Regions from separate parts of the Glycocaulis alkaliphilus genome, predicted to be linked through region 2. Evidence: predicted binding sites of a transcription regulator. Region 2 holds the regulator's gene; each other region holds the start of a gene.
The links. Region 2 encodes LexA, which represses DNA repair genes until DNA is damaged. Its sites were predicted from a motif close to ATGTTCCNCTTGTGTTCC; they were not measured.

Region 1 (6,346 bases), 1.3 Mb from region 2:
CGATGGACGGGCGCGCGCTGGAGCACCTCAGGCTTGAAGGTGAACCAGAACAGCGCGCCTTGTCCCGGTTGCGACCGGACGCCGACCTCGCCATCCATCGCCTCGGCCAGCCGCTTGACCATGGCAAGGCCCAGCCCGGCGCCCGGCGCGCTATTATCACGCTCGGCTGCGCCGCGCTCGAACTGTTCAAACAGCCGGGCCTGATCGGCCGGGCTGATGCCCGGTCCGGTATCGCGCACCGACAGGCGCAAATTCTGGTCTTCCGCTTCGAGCGTAACCAGCACCCCGCCTTCGCGCGTGAACTTCACCGCATTACCGGCAAGATTGTAGAGAATCTGCTTCAGGCGGGCGGGGTCCGCGCGGATCTGCGCCGGGACGCCTGGTCCTTGGGCATGCGCCAGGGCCAACCCCTTTTCGGCGGCCTTCTCCGATAACAGCTCGCACACCTCTTCAACCAGCCTTGACGGGTCGACGGGTTCAGGGCGCAGGTCCAGCTTGCCTGCTTCCAGCCGGGAGAGATCGAGAATATCGTCGATCAGCTTCAGTGCATGGCTGGCGCTGGCTTTCAAGGCGGCGACATAAGCGGCCTGATCAGGCTTCAGCCCGGTATCTTCCAGCAGGCGGGCCGTGCCCAACGCGCCCGAAAGGGGCGTGCGCAGCTCATGGGTAACGGCGGCAAAGAACACACCCTTGCCCCGCGCGGCTTCGCTCTCGCGCTGCACGAGGCTGCGCTGTTCGGTGACATCGCGCCCCACGGTAATGATGGAGCCGTCCGGGGTCAGGGTTTCTGACCACTCGATCCAGACCGGCCCGGCATGCGTGCGCATGGCTACATCATAGCGCCTCTGCACTGTGCTCTCGCCAAAGGCCGGCGCGACGGCGAACCAGCGCCCGGTCCAGTCTTCGCGCTCGCCGCCAAAGGCTCTCAGGAAGGCGCCGTTCACATCACTCAGGCGCCCGTCGCGGTCGCGTACGAGCACCAGCTCGCCCATTGCGTCGAAAATGCTGCGCAGCGGCATCTGGGCGGCCCCGTCGTCCGCCGTCTCGTCAGCGGCGGCTGGCTCAAGCGGTGTCCCGGCAGAAAGGGGAAGAGGCATGGCGTGGGTCATGATGGGACGCTAGTCCGGGTCAGGTTAACGAAGCGTCGAGTGCCGGAGCGATTTTTCGCCTCCCTCTGCCGCCGTTGGCCAGACCGGCGGAGTGCTGGATGATCGGGTATTGCGTCTTGCGCTCAGGGCCTCCGCGATATGGATGCGCCGCACCCCGTCCACGCCGTCCAGATCGGCAATCGTGCGGGCGGTACGCAGGACACGGTGATAGCTGCGCGCGGTCAGGCCCATGGCCTCCGCGGCGCGGGACAATAGCTCTCGCCCGGCAGCGTCAGGTTCGGCAATCCGGTCGAGCGCCTCGCCGGACAGCCGCGCATTGAGCCCTCCGCGTTCTTCCTGCAGGCCGCGGGCGCGTGCCACGCGCGCTGCAATCTCGGCGGTGCCCTCCTGCGCGGGCGGCAGGGCAAGGTCTGCGGGCGTAACCGGCGGCACCTCTATCTGCAGGTCGATGCGGTCCATCATCGGACCGGAAATGCGTGCCTGATAGCTTTCCGCGCAATTCTTGCCGCGCGCGCAGGCGCGCCCGTCTGCGCCGGCCCAGCCGCAGCGGCAGGGATTCATTGCCGCAACCAGCTGAAACCGCGCCGGAAACGTGATCCGCGCATTGGCGCGGGCCACCGCAATTTCGCCGGTCTCCAACGGCTGGCGCAGGGAGTCGAGCACTTGCGGGTGGAACTCTGGCAGCTCATCGAGAAACAGCACGCCATTATGGGCCAGCGAGGCCTCACCGGGCCGCACCCGCGTGCCCCCGCCTACCATTGCCGCCATGGACGCGGAGTGATGGGGCGCACGGAAGGGCCGTGTGCGGCTGAGCTCTCCGCGCTGCAACAGTCCGGCGACCGACTGCACGGTGGAGATTTCCAGCAATTCCCTTGCCGAGAGCGGGGGCAGCAGGCCGGGCGCCCGCTCTGCCAGCATGGACTTGCCGGAACCCGGCGGGCCGATAAACAGAATATTGTGGCCACCAGCCATGGCGATCTCGAGCGCGCGCTTGGCGGTTTCCTGACCGCGCACATCACGCATGTCCCGGAAGCGCGGCCCCTCGACCAGATCACCCGGCTGCGGCCGCACCAGCGCCTGCCCGCCCTTGAAATGATTGATCAGCTGGATGAGCGATGCCGGGGCCAGGATGGCGAGATCCCCGCCCGCCCAGGCCGCTTCCGGCCCGCTATCCTTCGCACAGATAAAGCCTGTTTCCTGCTCCACGGCGAGCATGGCCGCTGGCAGGGCGCCCGGCGCTGGCGAGATCGAACCGTCAAGGCCGAGCTCCCCCATGGCCAGATACTCCGAGCCTGCCTCCGGCGGCAGGACGCCCATGGCGATCAGAATGCCAATGGCGATGGGCAGGTCGAAATGGGCGCCTTCCTTGGGCCGGTCCGCCGGGGCCAGATTGACAATCAGGCGCTGGCCGGGGAGGGAGAGACCAATCGCCGCAAACGCCGCACGTACCCGCTCACGGCTCTCCGCAACGGCTTTGTCGGCCAGCCCGACCACGGTGAAAGCCGGTGTGCCGCCTGCAATCTGCACCTGAACATCAACCAGGCGTGCGTCAGCGCCTTCAAAGGAGGCGGAATGGGTATAAGCGCTCATCATCACCTCCAGAAAATGCGTTCACTGAACAAACTAAATTTCGTCCACGCGCCTTTACCTTTTATCCACAGGAGCCATGAACAGACCTGTATAAAACCAGAACAAGAAAAGAACAAAAATGCCGCGAACGTCAAGACGTCACATTAACTTTTTGCCAAACCCTTCTAAATTAGCTCGTTTTCCGCCCCGGAATCCGCGCTGAGCACGCCGGAAAGGCGTAAAGGCCAGCGTCCGGGCGACACGCATATCAGGTCAAAACGGGTGGCCATCCGGTGCAGCGATGTCCGGCGCGCGCGCCACAGCGCCGCTGCGCGCATCAGCCGGGCCTGCTGGCGAGGATGGAAGGCTTCGCGGGCGGCCGGTTCACTGGCGCGCCACTTCACCTCGATGAACGCCAGCACGCGCCCCTTGCGCGCTATGATGTCGATCTCGCCAAGCGGGGTTTTCACGCGCCGTCCGACGATCCGCCAGCCTGTCAGGATCAGCATGGCCACGGCCAGCCACTCCCCGCGCCGTCCGCGCCGCTCTGCCCGTTGACGTGCGCGTGTCTTCATGGGGCGCGCCCGCCCGCCGGAATAGTCAGGTCCGCAGTTGCCCCTGACCGATCACGCCGGTAGCTTTGGCGCGGAGCGCATCGGGGCGCAGTGCCGGTCGCGGCGGTGATAAGGACAGGATTCATGACGCAAGCAGTGTTGCCCACCTGTGCGCTGGCGCCAATAGCCCGGCTTTCGCGCGTTGCGTTTATGGTAGCGGGTGCGGCCCTGCTCCTGTCGGCTTGCGGCGCGACCACGGGCACACCGGGACCGTCGGTCCAGCAGGGCACGGCATCGCCTGTCGTCGGCGCACCGCCCGAGCCGGCTGTGCTGGGTGTGGAGATGAGCCCGGAGCGGCTCGCCTTCACCCCGCCCCATCTGGAAGGCACTGATCTGGTGCGGGTGGGGGTGTTGCTGCCCTTCTCCGGGTCGGCGGGCGCTCTGCGCTCGGAAGCGGGGCATTTGCTGCGCGGGGCGGAACTGGCCCTCTTTGAGCGCGGCATCGGGAACGTGGTCCTGCTGCCCAAGGACACCGAAGGCACGGCGCGCGGCGCCGAGGCCGCGGCCGAGGCAGCCATTGCGGATGGCGCCGATCTGATTATCGGCCCGCTTCTGGCCGCTGAAGTGCGCGCCGTATCCGGGCCTGCCCGCCGGGCCAATGTGCCGGTGATGTCGTTCTCCACCGATACCAGTGTCGCCGGGGGCGGAGTATACCTGCTCAGCTTCCCGCCCGAGGAAGAAGTGCGCCGCGTGGTCTCCTACACGGCCTCGCTTGGCGCCAGCCGGTTTGCGATTGTCGCTCCGGCCACGCCTTACGGCCAGCTGGTCAGCGAGGCCTATCGCCGGGCCGCATCCGATATGGGCGGGACGGTGACGGCCGAGGAGGTCTATTCGGGCGGCGTGGAGTCCATGAGCCAGGCTGCACGGCGCCTCGCCCGGGCCGGCATTGGCCGGCTGGAGGTGGGCCGGGCCCTCGCCATGACGGGCGAGGACTGGCGTCCCACCGATAGCGGCGCCTTCCAGGTAGTCATGCTCCCGGCGGGCGGCGATGATTTGCGCATGCTCGCGCCATCCATGCTGTTTGCCGACATTGACCCCCTGCTGGTGAAGTTTGTCGGCACCGGCCTGTGGCGTAATCCCGATACGGCGCGCGAGCCCGCACTGGCCAATGGCTGGTTTGCCGGTCCGGACGCCGAGATGCGCGCGCGGTTTGAGTCCGCCTATGAGAATGCGTTTGGCGAGGCCCCGTCGCGGCTGGCCGGCCTTGGCTATGATGCCGCATCCCTTGCCGCCCTGATGGCGGCCAATATGGGCCGTATCGACCGCTCGGTCATTGAAGATCCAAACGGCTTCCTGGGCGTGGACGGCCTGTTCCGCATGCGCGCAGATGGCACGGTTGAACGCGGGCTCGCCCTCTACACTATCCGCAATGGGCGTTTTGAGGTGCTTGACCCGGCTCCGGAACGCTTTGGCTCTGATGGCCTCGTTGTCGATGTGGAGCCGGGCGAATCCTGATCAGGCGCCTGGCTCCTGTTCAGGGCGCCAGCAGGTTGGCCACCCGGTCGGCATAGAGCCGCCCCTGCGTCGTCAGGCGCACGCCTGACGCGTCCATGGCAATAAGCCCGTCAGCCAGCAGGGATGCGGCGGCCTCCTCATCGACATCGTGCCCGGTCAGGGACTTCAGGCGCGTCCGGTCCAGACCTTCCGCGATACGCAGCCCCATCAGCACGCGCTCCTGCGCCTCTTCCAGCGCGCTTAAATGCTCAAGTTCAGAGAGGGGCTGCTGGCTGGCGGCGATATAGTCTGCAGGGCGCATCGGCGCGGCATGGACAATGCGCCCCCCTCCCGCGTGTGAGCCGATGCGGCCATGCGCGCCGGGGCCGATGCCGATCCAGTCCCCGCCTGTCCAGTAAAGCCGGTTATGGCGCGAGCGGTGGGCGTCCGCGCGCGCATGATTGGAAATCTCGTACGCCTCCAGCCCCGCGGCGCGGGTAAGATCCTGCGTCGCCGTGAACATGTCAGCGGCGAGATCTTCAGGCGGCGGCACCAGCGTGCCGCGCTTTACCTGGCGCGCGAAGGCGGTGCCGTCCTCGATCGTCAGCTGATAGGCCGAGAGATGATCAATCCCCAGCGCCAGCACTGTGGACAGCTCGCCCTTCCAACCGTCAAGGCTCTGGTCCTCGCGCGCATAGATGAGATCGGCCGAGACGCGCGCCACCAGAGAACGGGCTATTTCCAGCGCCTCCAGCCCGGCGCGGGCATCATGATCGCGCCCCAGACGCGCCAGGGCGGCATCGTCCAGCGATTGCATGCCAACCGATAGCCGGTTGATCCCGGCGCTAACAATATCGGCCAGGCATGAGCGCTCGGCCGGATTGGCCTCCAGTCCGAGCTCTGCCTCCGGCGCCAGCCCCCACAAGGTTTCGGCCGTTTCCAGTATGCGGGCAATGTCGCGCGCCTCCATCAGGGAGGGCGTGCCGCCGCCAAAATGTATGCTGGCGAGCGTGCGCGGCCCGGTCACCGCGCGCCAGCGGGCCATGTCGGCGATCAGCGCATCGACGAGGGCCGCGCTATCGGCGCCTTTGGCCTTGTAGACATTGAAATCGCAATACGGGCAGATCCGCACGCAATAGGGCCAGTGAATATAAAGCCCAAGCGGAGCGGGCGCGTGGGTGCTCACGTGCCGAGCACCGCGTCTGTGAGCTTTCTGAAAGCGGCGGCGCGGTGGCTGAGGGCTTTTTTCTCCGCAGCGCCCATCTCGGCAAAGGTGCGGGTTTCGCCTCGGGCCACAAACACCGGATCATAGCCAAAGCCCTGATCCCCGCGCGGCGGCCAGACAAGATCACCCTTCACCTCGCCCTCGAAGACCAGCTCGGCCCCGTCCGGGTGGACCAGCGCCAGCACGCAGACAAAGCGCGCGGAGCGGTCCGTACTGCCAGAGGCGGCGAGTTTCGCCTCCACCGTCTCCATGGCGAGACGGAAATCCTTCTCCGGCCCGGCCCAGCGCGCGGAATATACGCCCGGCTCACCACCGAGCGCACTCACTTCCAGACCTGAATCATCGGCCAGCGCCACCGCTCCGGAGGCCTTTGCGGCGGTCCGCGCCTTCAAAAG
Region 2 (6,346 bases):
CATGCATGTGCAGGCAGGCGCGGGCATCGTTCTGGATTCCGACCCCGAGGCCGAGCGCATGGAAACCGTGAACAAGGCCAAGGCCCTGTTCCGCGCAGCAGAAGAGGCATGGCGTTTCGCTTAGCTGGCCTGATGCCTGCCACGCGCTTCGGCAAGGCGCGAAACCGTGACGAGCTCCACCCCTGCCGCCTCGGCGCGCTCTGCCAGTCCTTCAAGGGCGGCCAGCGTCATGGCATGCGGATGACCGATGGCAATGGCAGACCCGGTCGCAACAGCGCGGTCAAGCGCCTCGCCAATCGCCGCGTCAATCGCCTGAGGCGTGCGCACATGGTCCAGAAAGACATCCCGGCGCAGAGCCGTAAGTCCGGCCCCTGTAGCGACCGCGGCAGCAACGCTGCGCTGATGGGTGAGGGAATCGACAAAGATCAGGCCAGAGCCTTCCAGCGCGGCAAACACGCGTGCCATGGCTGCCCGGTCCGTTGTCATGGCGCTGCCCATATGGTTATTGAAGCCGGTAGCGCCCGGAACGCGCGACAACGCCCACCCTGTCCGGCGGGCGATCTCTGCAATGTCGTGCGCGCGGATCAGCGCATTGGGTCCGGGATCAGCAAGGCCGACAGGCTCCATCGGCAGATGCAGGAATACTTCCAGCCCGGCAGCAGAAGCTGCATGCGCAATGTCCGGCGCGGCGTCAGCAAAGGGCAGGATGGAGAGTGTCAGGGGCAGGCCAGACGCTACGAGCGCATCGGCCACCGCCACCTCCGGCCCTATGTCATCAATGATGACCGCCAGCATGGGCCGCACGCCGGACATGACGAATGTTTCTTCAGGCAGAACAGGCATGGCAGCATCGGCCACAACCGGGAGGCTTTCCAGAACTGGCGCGGCTTCTCCCGGCGAAACAGCCTGGAGCGCGCCCTCCTCTGCCGCCTCACGGCTGCCCAGCTGAAACGCCAGACCGGCAAGCAGCAGCATCGCCGCGGCGGCTGCGCTGGCCATATGGATGACGCTGGTTGCGGGCGAGGACATGAAAATGATGCATAAGGTGAGTCGCAAACATTGGCGGCTCCTCAATGCCCGACTAGATTGCCTCTGCCGCGCCGCAATATGGACCTATCGGGCATGCTGCTCATCATCGACAATTACGACAGCTTCACCTTCAACCTGGTCCATTATTTCCAGGAGCTCGGCGCGCAGACCCGCGTGATCCGCAACGATGCCATGAGCGCGGCTGAGGCGCTGGGCCTCGGCGCAGAAGCCATCGTCCTGTCACCCGGCCCGTGCGACCCTGACCGCGCTGGCATCTGTCTGGACGTGCTGCGACAGGCGCCGGCCGGCCTGCCGGTCCTCGGCGTCTGCCTCGGTCATCAGGCGATGGGACAGGTCTATGGCGGCAAGGTGGTTCAGGCACGCGAGATCATGCACGGCAAGACCAGCCCGATCACGCATGACGCTACGGGCGTGTTTGCCGGCCTGCCCTCACCGTTTGAGGCGACGCGCTACCACTCGCTCGCCGTCGACCTGCCCGAGGGCAGCGAGCTGGTCGTCAACGCCCGCACCGCCGATGGCGAGATCATGGGCCTCCGGCACCGTTCCCGCCCTGTACATGGCGTCCAGTTCCACCCCGAATCGATTGCCTCCGAGCACGGCCATGCCCTTTTGAAGAATTTTCTGGCTGAAATCCCCCGCCAGTCCGGCAAGGCCGCCGCATGAGCCAGATGCGCCCGGCCATCTCCGCCCTTGCAGGCGGGAAACTGCCTGCGCCAGAGGCGCTGGAGGCGGCTTTTGATGCGCTGATGGATGGCGAAGCGGATCTGGCCGAGATTGGCGGCTTTCTTATTGGACTGGCCGCGATTGGCGAGGATCCGGGCGTGCTGGCCACCGGAGCGCGCGCCATGCGCGCGCGGATGAACACGGTGAAAGCTCCCGCCAATGCCATTGATACATGCGGAACCGGCGGCGACGCCCGGGGCACATGGAACATCTCCACCGCCGCCGCGCTGGTGGCTGCTGCTGCGGGCGCCGTGGTTGCCAAGCACGGCAACAAGGCTGCCTCGTCGAAATCCGGCTCTGCCGAAGTGCTCGATTCATCGGGTGTGAACCTGATGGCAACGCCTGAACAGATCGAACGGGCGCTGGACGAGGCCGGTGTCGCCTTCCTGTTCGCCCAGGCCCATCACGGCGCCGTGCGCCACGTGGCCCCTGCCCGCAAGACGCTGGGGGTGCGCACCGTGTTCAACCTGCTGGGTCCGCTATCAAACCCTGCGGGCACACGCCGCCAGCTTCTGGGTGTGTTCGACCAGCGCTGGCTTGTGCCCATGGCCGAGGCCTTGCGCGATCTGGGCGCCGAGCGTGCGTGGATCGTCCACGGCGAAGACGGTCTGGATGAGATCACCACAACCGGCGCCACCCATATCGCCAGCCTGGAGGCCGATGGCAGCGTGCGCGAGTTCACCGTCACGCCTGAAGATGCCGGATTGCCCCGCGCGAGCCTTGATGATCTCAAGGGCGGGGAACCGGCCGAGAATGCCGCCGCGCTGCACCGCCTGCTGGACGGCGAGCGTGGCGCATACCGCGACATTGTCCTGTTCAATGCCAGCGCGGCACTGGTGCTTGCGGGCAAGGCTGATGGCCTGAAAGACGGCGTGGCGCTGGCAGCAGCCGCCATTGATGACGGGCGGGCCGCCGGAACGCTCAATAAGCTTGTACATATTACAAACACCTGAGGAGCGCCCGCGATGAGCGACACGCTGGAGCGTATTGGCATCTACAAGCGCGCGGAGACCGCGCGCCGCAAGGCAGCTCTCAGCTATGCCGACATCTGCGCAAAGGCGCGCGCTGCCTCACCTGTGCGCGGTTTTTTCAGGCAGCTGCAAACCCGGCAAGCCGCCGACGGACTGGCGCTGATTGCGGAGATCAAGAAGGCAAGCCCCTCCAAAGGCCTGATCCGCGCCGACTTTGACCCTCCCGCGCTCGCCCGCGCCTATGAGGACGGGGGCGCAGCCTGCCTCTCCATCCTCACTGACACGGAAAGCTTTGAAGGAGCCGACAGCCATCTTGTCGAGGCGCGCGCCGCCGTCTCCCTGCCCGTATTGCGCAAGGACTTCCTCTATGACCCCTGGCAGGTCGTAGAGGCCCGCGCTCTGGGCGCAGACTGCATTCTGGTCATCATGGCAGCCGTGGACGACACGCTGGCCGCCGATCTGGTGGCCGAGGCTGCACGCTGGGACATGGATGCCCTTATCGAGGTGCATGACCGGGCGGAGCTGGACCGGGCCCTCGCCCTGCCCTCGCCGCTCATTGGTATCAATAACCGCAATCTGCGCACCTTCGATGTGACGCTCGATACGTTCGAGGCGCTCAGCGCGCATGTCCCCGAGGACCGCTTTCTCGTCGCCGAGAGCGGCATTTTCTCCTTCGATGACGCTGAGCGGGTGCGTAAGTCCGGCGCCAAAGCGCTTCTGGTCGGCGAAAGCCTCATGCGCCAGAATGATGTAACGTCAGCGGTGAAAGACCTGATGAAGTTCGCGTGAGACCCCGTATTCCGCTTGACCAGCCGCCGGAACAGGCATAGAACAAAACATGGCCTTTCTGGCTTTGTTCCCGCTGCGCCTGGAGATCAGACCCCTCATGCTGACCCGCAAACAACACGAGCTTCTGCTCTTCATTCACAAGCGCCTCTCTGAAGACGGCGTTTCCCCGTCCTTTGACGAGATGAAGGAAGCGCTTCAGCTGGCTTCAAAGTCCGGTGTTCACCGCCTCGTCAGCGCGCTGGAGGAGCGTGGCTTCATTCGGCGTCTGGCCCACCGGGCCCGGGCGCTCGAAGTGCTCAAGCTCCCGGATGCCTCCGCACCGCGCGCAAGCGCCGCAGATAATGTCGTCAGCGGCAATTTTGCCCGCCGTGAAGTCGAGACGGATTCGGTGGATGTGCCGCTTCTGGGCAAGATCGCGGCTGGTGTGCCCATCGAAGCCATCCAGCACGAAACCGAGCGTTTCGGCGTGCCGTCCCAAATGGTCTCGTCGGGTGAACATTTCGCGCTCGAGGTCGAGGGCGATTCCATGATCGAGGCCGGTATTCTGGATGGCGATTACGTCATTATCCGGCGCGGAGACACGGCCAATAATGGCGAGATTGTCGTTGCGCTGGTGGATAATGAGGAAGCCACGCTCAAGCGCATCCGCCGCAAGGGCGGGTCGATTGCTCTTGAAGCGGCCAACCCGGCCTATGAGACCCGTATTTTCGGGCCCGACCGGGTGCAGGTTCAGGGTCGTCTGGTGGGGCTGATCCGCCGCTATCACTGATCCGGGAGTCCGGGCGGCGGCGGACAGTCAGCTGCCCCGCTCCCGCCCCCAGACACGGGCCGCACTGCCATCATTGGCGCCGCGCAGGCGGATTATGCGGCCATCTCTGACCCAGAACTCGGCACTGCCCAGCTCTGCCCGCGCCGCATCATCGAGAACAGGCACCGCGCAGCGGCGCTTCTGCCAGGCGCTTACCGTGCCGCGCGCGACCACCAGGTCTGCGCGTACGCAGTCTTCCTCCAGCGAGGCGGGATGCTCGCTGACCGCTACGCGCAGCCCCTCGGCCGTGACGACAAGGCAGCCCAGCGGATCGCACGCGTAATCCCCGCGCGGCGCGGCGCTTAGCCCTGTTCCTGCGCGCTGCAGGAGAACGCCTGTCTCGAACCGGCCCCGGCGGCGGTCGCTGACCTGCCAGTCTCCAGGTTCACCGGACTCAGCTGAAAGGCTGCGCGAAACGAGTACGCCCGACGAGGTGATCATCATGTCGGGCGGCGATTGCAGTGCCCACAGGCCAAGCGCCCCGGCAGCAAAAGGGACACCCGCCACTCGCACCAGCCCGCGCCCCAGCGTCGCCAGGGCAAACCCGGTCGCATAAAGGCCAAGCACGATCCCGCCCGGTGCCAGCGCCGGCATGGCCGCGCCGGGCAGCGAGGATGTCCACGTGGCGATGGCAAGAACGATGTCCATGCCCGCCGCGCTCACCAGGAGCGGCAGCCCTTCCAGCCCGAAGGGAGCCAGCAATAGCCCCACGACACCCGCCGGCATGACCCAGAAGCTGAAGACCGGCATGGCCAGAAGGTTTGCGCCAAACCCGTAGGCTGCCATGCGCTGGAAGTGGAAGGCGGCAAAAAGCCCGGTCGCGCTGCCCGCCACCAGGCTGGTAACGGCAAGGCCTGTAAACGCGGCCTGTACCCGCGCAAACCAGCCATAGTCGGCCATATCGCGTGTCATCCGCCATCTCTGCCAGGCTTCATAGACGGCGATCAGCGCGGCGGTGGCGGCGAAGCTCATCTGGAAACCCGGCTCGATCACGCTTTGCGGGCTGAATGCGATGATGATGAGTGCGGCCAGAGCAAGCGACTGAAACGACACCGCTCTTCGCCCTATCAATATCGCCGTGAACATGACCGCAGCCATGACGAAGGCACGCTGGGTGGAGATCGCCCCGCCAGACAGCAGCAGATAGCCAAGGGCGGCGAGCAGTGCGATCAGCGCGGCAGGCTTTCGCGGGTCATGCGCGCGGGCGAAGGGCTCAATCGAGGCGATGAGCCAGCGCGCCGCGAAATAGATACCGCCCGCCAGCAATGCCATATGCATCCCCGATATGGCCAGCAAATGGCCAAGCCCGGATAGCCTGAGCGCCTCCGCATGGGCCTCGGTAACGCCTGAGCGCTCCCCGGTCAGCAGCGCGGCAATGACCGGTCCGGAGTTCGGCCCGGCAGCATCGGAAATGCGCTGCGCCAGCCGCCAGCGCCATCCCAGAAATGCCCGCTCGCTCTCATCGCCGGCAATCTCTTCCGGCTGAGGCTGTGAGATGGAAAAGCCGGCAAGCGCCACCCGCTGATACCAGGCCGCCCGCGCACCGTCATAGCCACCCGCCGCCGCAGGCCCACGCGGATGGGACAGGACAGCATTGATACGTATGCCGTCGCCGGGGGTCAGGGTTTCGGTGTTGATCCGCAAGCGCACCCGGAACGGCGCCACATCGGCGCGCTCCAGCGTCTGTACGCGCAGCAGCACGCGCCCCGACCGGCCTCTGCGTTCGATGCGCTCCACCCAGCCTGTAACCGTGCGGGCTCGGTCACTGACCTCGATCACGGGCGGCGCAAGCGAGAGCGTCCTGCCCTGAACATGGGCATGCCCGGCCAGCGCACAGGCGCTCAGCACGATCGCTGCCATCAGGGACGGCTTGGCGGTGAAAAGCGGGACGGCCAGAACGCAGGCAAAAGCGGCAAGCCAGAAAACCGGGATCAGCACGCTGCCAGGCTCTGCCGGAACCGAAAGATAGACTGCCGCACCCAGCCCCGCGGCCAGCGGCGCCCAC
Region 3 (6,346 bases), 200 kb from region 2:
TCGCCGGTCGCGCAGCTCAAGTCCGGTGGCTATCTGGTCATCAACCCGACCGAGGCGCTCGTCGCCGTTGACGTGAACTCGGGCAAGTCGACCAAAGAGCGCAATATCGAACAGACGGCGCTGCGCACCAATCTGGAGGCAGCCGAGGAAGCAGCCCGTCAGATGCGCCTGCGCGATCTGGCCGGCCTGATCATCATCGACTTCATCGACATGGAGGACTCCAAGAACGTCCGCGCCGTCGAAAAGAAGATGAAAGAGGCGCTCTCCAAAGACCGGGCGCGCATCCAGACCTCGAAAATTTCCCAGTTCGGCCTGATGGAAATTTCCCGTCAGCGCCGCCGCACCAGCCTTGTGGAAGGCTCCACAGAGCCCTGCCCGCACTGCAACGGGATCGGCTATCTGCGCAGTGTGGAATCCAGCGCGCTGGCGGCTGTTCGCAGCGTCGAGGAAGAAGGACTGAAAGGGCGCGCATCGAAGATCGCGCTGCACTTGCCCAATGAGGTGGCCCTCTACCTGCTGAACGAGAAACGCGAATACCTGCGCGCCGTCGAGCAGCGCTTCGACATGCGCGTCATCATCGCGACAGACATTGATCTGAAACGCGACGGATCGCGCATCGAGCGCCTCGAAACCCGCAAGGACGGTGATCGCGGGCCCTATATTCCCAAGCCGCTGACCGTTGAATCCGCCGTGCTGACCCCCGAGGACGAGGCCGATCTGCGCGCCGCCAGGGAGGAAGCCTCACTCGAAGAGGAAGAGGCCGCCGAGGTCTCCGGCGAACGCCCGCACGAAGAGGGCCAGGGCGAAGAACGCCGTGGCCGCAAGCGCCGGCGCCGGGGCGGACGCAACCGGGGCGATGGCGACAACCGTCCTGATGCAGCCGGACAGGAGGGCGGCGAAGCAGACGCCGCCGAAGGCGAAAGCACCGAGGCGCAAAATGATGGCGGCCAGCCGGCACCAGCACGCGCGGATGCCGGCGATGATGAAGCTGGCCGCAAGCGCCGCCGCCGTGGCCGCAGGGGTGGCCGTGGCCGCCGCCGGCGCGGTGATGGCGAAGCATCCGGCGATCAGGCTGCAGCCTCCACACAGGATTCAGGCAGCAATGCCGGCGGCGACGCCGACATTCCGGGCCTGTCTGTAATCGAGCCGGGTGAAAGTGAAGCCATTGGTTCTGGCGAGACGCCGCCTTCGCGCACCCGCCCCTCTCGCCGCCGAAAGCAGGCTGTGGCGGAGACCGCACCGGCGACTGAAAGCGCTGTTGAGGCGGCTGACGCGCCTGCCGCGTCCGGCGAACCTGACCCTGCCGAGGAGGCGCCCAAGCCCAAGCGCACACGGCGCAAGAAGGCCGATCCTGCGCCTGCAGAAGAGTCTGCAGCCGAAACACCGGCCGCCGGTGAAGCCGCTGAAAAGCCCAAGCGCACCCGCAAGGCACCTGCGCGAAAGGCGGCCAAGGCTGAAGAGAGTGCCGTAGAGGACACGGCCGAGCCGGCAGCGAAGGCACCGGAAGACAAACCGGCCAGACCGGCCCGCAAACCGCGCGCCAAGAAGGCTGAATCCGCGCCGGAGGCACCGGCCGCCGGGGACGCGGCGCCTGCCGAAGAGTCACAGACCGGCGACAGCACCGGGCCAAAGCGGTCTGGCTGGTGGCAGCGCTCCGGCAAGCTGTTCGGACTGGGTTCCTGATACGGGAAATATGCAGCCCGCCGGTGCCATGCACTGACGGGCTGCATATCTGCCATGAAAAGGCTATGGTTCAGCGCGAAGCAGGGGGTGGAAACAGGATCGGAGGTCATCTCTCCATGACGATTATTGCCCGCCTGAAGAAATGCTGCACCACGGCCACCGCCTTCGCTGCCAGCGCAGCCATGGTCGTGTTCCCGTCCACGCCCGCCCAGGCCCAGAGCATAAGCCTGATCCGCGATACCGAGATCGAGGCGGTCATGCGCGGCTATACCGATCCGCTGCTGGACGCGGCAGGCCTCGAGCGCGACTCGGTCGGCTTCTACCTGGTCGGCAATAATGAGTTCAACGCCTTCGTTACGCGCGGGCAGAACATCTTCATGCATACCGGGGCCATCGTCACTGCCGAAACCCCCGGCGAAATCAAAGCCGTTATCGCCCACGAGATCGGCCATATCGAAGGCGCACACCTTGTGCGTTTTAGTGATGGTTCACGCGGTGCCATGGCGACGATGATTGCCACGCTGGGTCTGGGTATCGTCGCGGCCATGGCCGGTGCAGGCGCCGGCGGCGCGGCCATCATTGCCTCCGCGCCGCAGTTCGCCACACTGGACATGCTGCGCTACACCCGCACGCAGGAAGCGGCTGCCGACCAGGCCGCCATCACCTTTCTGGACCGTACAGGCCAGTCATCTCGCGGGCTGGTCAGCACTTTCGAGCGCTTCCGCTATCAGGAAGTAATGAGCGAAGCCCGGCGCTATGAGTATTTCCGCTCGCATCCCCTGTCCTCCCAGCGCATCGACGCCATGCGGCGCCGGGTAGAGGCATCGCCCTATGCCGATGTCGTGGACAGCCCGGAGGAGATCGCCGAGCTCCGCCGCATACAGGCCAAGATCATCGGCTTTACCGTCGCACCGGCCCAGGTTTTCCATCGCTACCCGGAGAGCAATACCAGCGTTGAGGCGGTATACGCCCGATCAGTAGCCTATTTCCGGCAGGGGCGCCTGGAACTGGCGCGCGAGCGGCTGGCACAGCTGATCGAGATGGAGCCGGAAAACCCGTTCTTTCATGAGCTGGAAGGCCAGATGCTGTATGAAAGCGGGCGCATAGCCGATTCCGTGGCGCCGCATCGCCGGTCAGTGGAGCTCATGCCCGACGCTCCGCTATTGCGGGTAAACCTTGCCGCCTCCCTGATAGGCACCAATGAAGCGGATGCGCTTGATGAGGCCGTTTCGCACTTGCGTTTCGCACTGGCGCGCGAGCAGGAAAACGGCTGGGCCTGGTTCCAGCTGGCGCTGGCGCACGAAGCGCGCGGCGAGACGGCACTGGCCCAGCTGGCAACAGCAGAGCGCTACTTCGCCGTTGGCAACAATATGCAGGCCTTTGTATTCGCCAGCCGTGCCCGTGACGAACTGGAGGGCGGCACACCGGCCTGGGTACGCGCCAGCGAGCTGATTGCGGTTGCCGAACCTACACCGCAGGAAATCCGCGAGTGGAACCGGGCTCAGCAAGAGCGCCGTCAGTTCGTACCCGTCAGCCGCGACCACGGCACCGGCCTCAGCTTCAACTAATCTTCATCCGCTTTACGAAAGTGACCTTATGCGCCTCCTGATCGCGTTTGCCGCCTGCTTTGCCCTTGCCGCCTGCTCTGCCAGCAGCGAGGAGACGCGCGCCGATGACGATTTCGATCAGCGCGTGCATCGCTATATCGTCGAGAACCCGGAAGTGATCGAGGAAGCGCTGGTCGCCCTGCAGCAAAGGGCACGCGCACGCGAACAGGCGCAGCTGGCCGCCGGGGCGCAGCAATACCGCGACGCCCTCTTTGCCGACGCACGCGACCCGGCCGTGGGGCCTGAAAATGCCGATCTGACCATTGTCGAGTTTTTCGACTATCGCTGCCCCTATTGCGTACAGGTCAATGACTGGCTGACCGGCGTGATGGAGCGCCATGAGGGACGTGTGCGGGTCGTGTTCAAGGAGCTGCCCCTGCTGGGCGCAGCATCAGAGGAGGCCGCCCGGGCCGCCCTCGCCGTCTGGGCTCTGTCACCGGAAATCTATGGCGATTTTCACGATGCGCTGATGCAGGCCGGCCAGCCGATGAACGCTGAACGCATCGACCATATCGCCGCCGAACACGGCATCGAACCGGACGCGCTGCGCGAGGCTATGGCCGCGCCGGAAATCGAGGAACATCTCGATAGCGTGTATCAGCTGGCACGCTCGATCGGCGTGAGCGGTACGCCCTTCTTCGTTATCGGGGATGAGATCATTCCCGGCGCCGATATTGGCCGTCTCAACCGGATCGTGGCAGCCGCGCTGGAAGACTAGCGAGAGAACGCGCCGTCAAGAACCCATATTGATCCGCCCTTCGGCGTCTATCGCCCAGTAGGGATTGAAGGCGACTTCCCAGGCATGGCCGTCCGGGTCGGCGAAATAGCCCGAATACCCGCCCCAATCGGCCTTGTGCGCGGCTTTGAGCAGGCTGCCGCCGCTGGCCACGGCGTGGTCGATGATCGCATCCACCTCGGCCTCGGTGCGGGTGTTGTGGGCGAGTGCAATATGGCCATGCCCTGCATTCTCGCGCGCCATGTCGGCATCAAGGTCGTGCTTGCCAAACAGCGCCAGCACCAGCCCGCCCATGGGCAGGAAGACGACCTGCTCATTCTCGAACGCAGCCCTGAACCCCATCGCCTCATAGAAGGCTTTCGAGCGGGCAAGGTCCGCCACGCCTAGCGTGACGAGGGAGAGGCGCGCTTCCATCATGGGCGGGGTTCCTTGTTCCAAGCCGCAGAAACAATCGGAACATTATGGGAGCATATCAAGGGTGTTGGGAGCCCTGTCATCCGCCGGTCGGGCGTTAGCGAAATCCAGAACCCATTTCGGCAGGGAGTGTCCTCCCCCGTTCACGGGGGAGGTGTCTGGCTTGCCAGATGGAGGGGGGAGCTTTTGGGGATGTCCCCCCCCTCGGTCCTTCGGACCACTCCCCCCGCAGGCGGGGGGAGACACCGGGAGTGGCCCGGGTTCCCGCCTGCGCGGGAATGACGAATAAATGGACGGATATATGGGAACGCCTAAATCAGCCCGGCCAGCGGGCTGGACGGGTCGGCATAGCGCTTCTTGGGCATGCGCCCGGCGAGATAGGATTCGCGGCCCGCAATGACGGCGTGCTTCATCGCGCTGGCCATCCGCACCGGGTCTTTGGCTTCGGCGATGGCGGTGTTCATCAGCACGCCATCGCAGCCCAGCTCCATCGCGATAGTGGCGTCAGAGGCCGTGCCGACGCCCGCATCGACAATCACCGGCACCTTCGCCGCTTCGATGATGAGGCGGATATTGACCGGGTTCTGAATGCCGAGCCCTGAGCCGATGGGCGCGCCCAGCGGCATGATCGCGCACGCGCCAGCGTCTTCCAGCTTGCGGGCATAGACGGGATCGTCAGAGCAATAGACCATCACGTCGAAGCCGTCGGCGATCAGCATCTTCGTGGCGCGCAGCGTCTCCTCCATCTCCGGATAGAGATGCTTGGGGTCTGACAGCACTTCCAGCTTCACAAGGTTCCAGCCGCCCGCCTCACGCGCAAGACGCAGCGTGCGCACGGCGTCCTCGCCGGTAAAGCACCCGGCCGTGTTGGGCAGGAAGGTGACCTTTTTCGGGTCGATATGATCGACCAGCATGGGCTGGCTCGGATCGGATAAATTCACCCGGCGCAGCGCGACCGTGATGATCTCCGCGCCGGAGGCTGCAAGCGCTTCGGCATTCTGCGCATAACTCTTGTACTTGCCTGTGCCGATGATGAGGCGGGAGTTGAACGTCCGCCCGGCAACGGTGAAGGGACGGTCTTCAGGCAGGGTGGAGGCGGTGTCGGGGGAGGTTTTCTCGGTCATGGCCGCTTATCTAGCGCGCGATTGACCGCCCGTCACGCCCCGGATGAGCCGGGAGGATGCCCGCAGAAAAAAGAACTGAGCGTCAGACGATTTTCCGCTCCCGCGCTTCCCGTGAGAGCAGGAACAGCCCGATCAAAGAAAAGGCTATCCAGAAGAAGATCATCACGCCGTCCAGCGCTTCCTGCTTGTCCGGTCTGGACCGAATGACGGCTCGCGAAGCCAGAACCATCATCACGAGACAGCTGACTGAGGCGATCACCACGCTCGACAAAACCAGCGCAAACTGGCCCGGCAGAAGTCCGTCTATGCCAACAGACCAGACTAGGCCGCCGGTCAGCAGAAATATCCCGGTAGTGGCGATGAACAGGACCGGCAGGCTACGGCCCGCGCTTGAGAACACGTAGACAATGGATGTGTTGATGAAGGCTATCAGCATAAGAATCGCCGCGCTCACCAGAAAGTAAGCTCCACCATCAACAATTTCGGCCACTACGGAGACCAGAACTACTAGCGCTATTGCTGATGCAAGGAAGCGGGCCGGATACCGGATGGGTGCGCAAAGCAGGATGTCTCCGATATTATGCCGGCCATTCTGCTGAGTAGAACCAGACATTATTCCCTCACCCTCCCCCTGCGAACTGGACGATTTCCAGCCGGTCACGGCTATGCGCCTAGCGCATCCGCCCAGAGCTCAAATAGGCGGCGCGCGCCAGCAGCCTTGAATACATGGTCGGCACCACTTCGGTGAATCAGGCCCTTAAGGTCTGAAGGGCTGGCCTCGT

Region 1: a site for LexA is predicted at 2,798-2,815, ahead of X907_RS00575 (YifB family Mg chelatase-like AAA ATPase). Genes of this name have one in related genera too.
Region 3: a site for LexA is predicted at 4,480-4,497, ahead of X907_RS09555 (VOC family protein). Genes of this name have one in related genera too.

What each region holds. Positions count from the first base shown of each region.
Region 1 covers NZ_CP018911.1:112,747-119,092, forward strand. Annotated here, with positions in the region: gene X907_RS00570 (ATP-binding protein) at 1-1,097, opposite strand, end outside; gene X907_RS00575 (YifB family Mg chelatase-like AAA ATPase) at 1,134-2,699, opposite strand; gene X907_RS00580 (YraN family protein) at 2,864-3,253, opposite strand; gene X907_RS00585 (penicillin-binding protein activator) at 3,377-4,747, shown strand; gene hemW (radical SAM family heme chaperone HemW) at 4,767-5,912, opposite strand; gene rdgB (RdgB/HAM1 family non-canonical purine NTP pyrophosphatase) at 5,909-6,346, opposite strand, start outside.
Region 2 covers NZ_CP018911.1:1,814,565-1,820,910, forward strand. Annotated here, with positions in the region: gene trpE (anthranilate synthase component I) at 1-124, shown strand, start outside; gene X907_RS08645 (divergent polysaccharide deacetylase family protein) at 121-1,029, opposite strand; gene X907_RS08650 (anthranilate synthase component II) at 1,123-1,713, shown strand; gene trpD (anthranilate phosphoribosyltransferase) at 1,710-2,726, shown strand; gene trpC (indole-3-glycerol phosphate synthase TrpC) at 2,739-3,533, shown strand; gene lexA (transcriptional repressor LexA) at 3,631-4,302, shown strand; gene X907_RS08670 (ComEC/Rec2 family competence protein) at 4,330-6,346, opposite strand, start outside.
Region 3 covers NZ_CP018911.1:2,012,704-2,019,049, forward strand. Annotated here, with positions in the region: gene X907_RS09540 (Rne/Rng family ribonuclease) at 1-1,683, shown strand, start outside; gene X907_RS09545 (M48 family metalloprotease) at 1,800-3,251, shown strand; gene X907_RS09550 (DsbA family protein) at 3,280-4,008, shown strand; gene X907_RS09555 (VOC family protein) at 4,024-4,443, opposite strand; gene X907_RS09560 (thiazole synthase) at 4,752-5,564, opposite strand; gene X907_RS09565 (hypothetical protein) at 5,647-6,177, opposite strand; gene X907_RS09570 (hypothetical protein) at 6,228-6,346, opposite strand, start outside.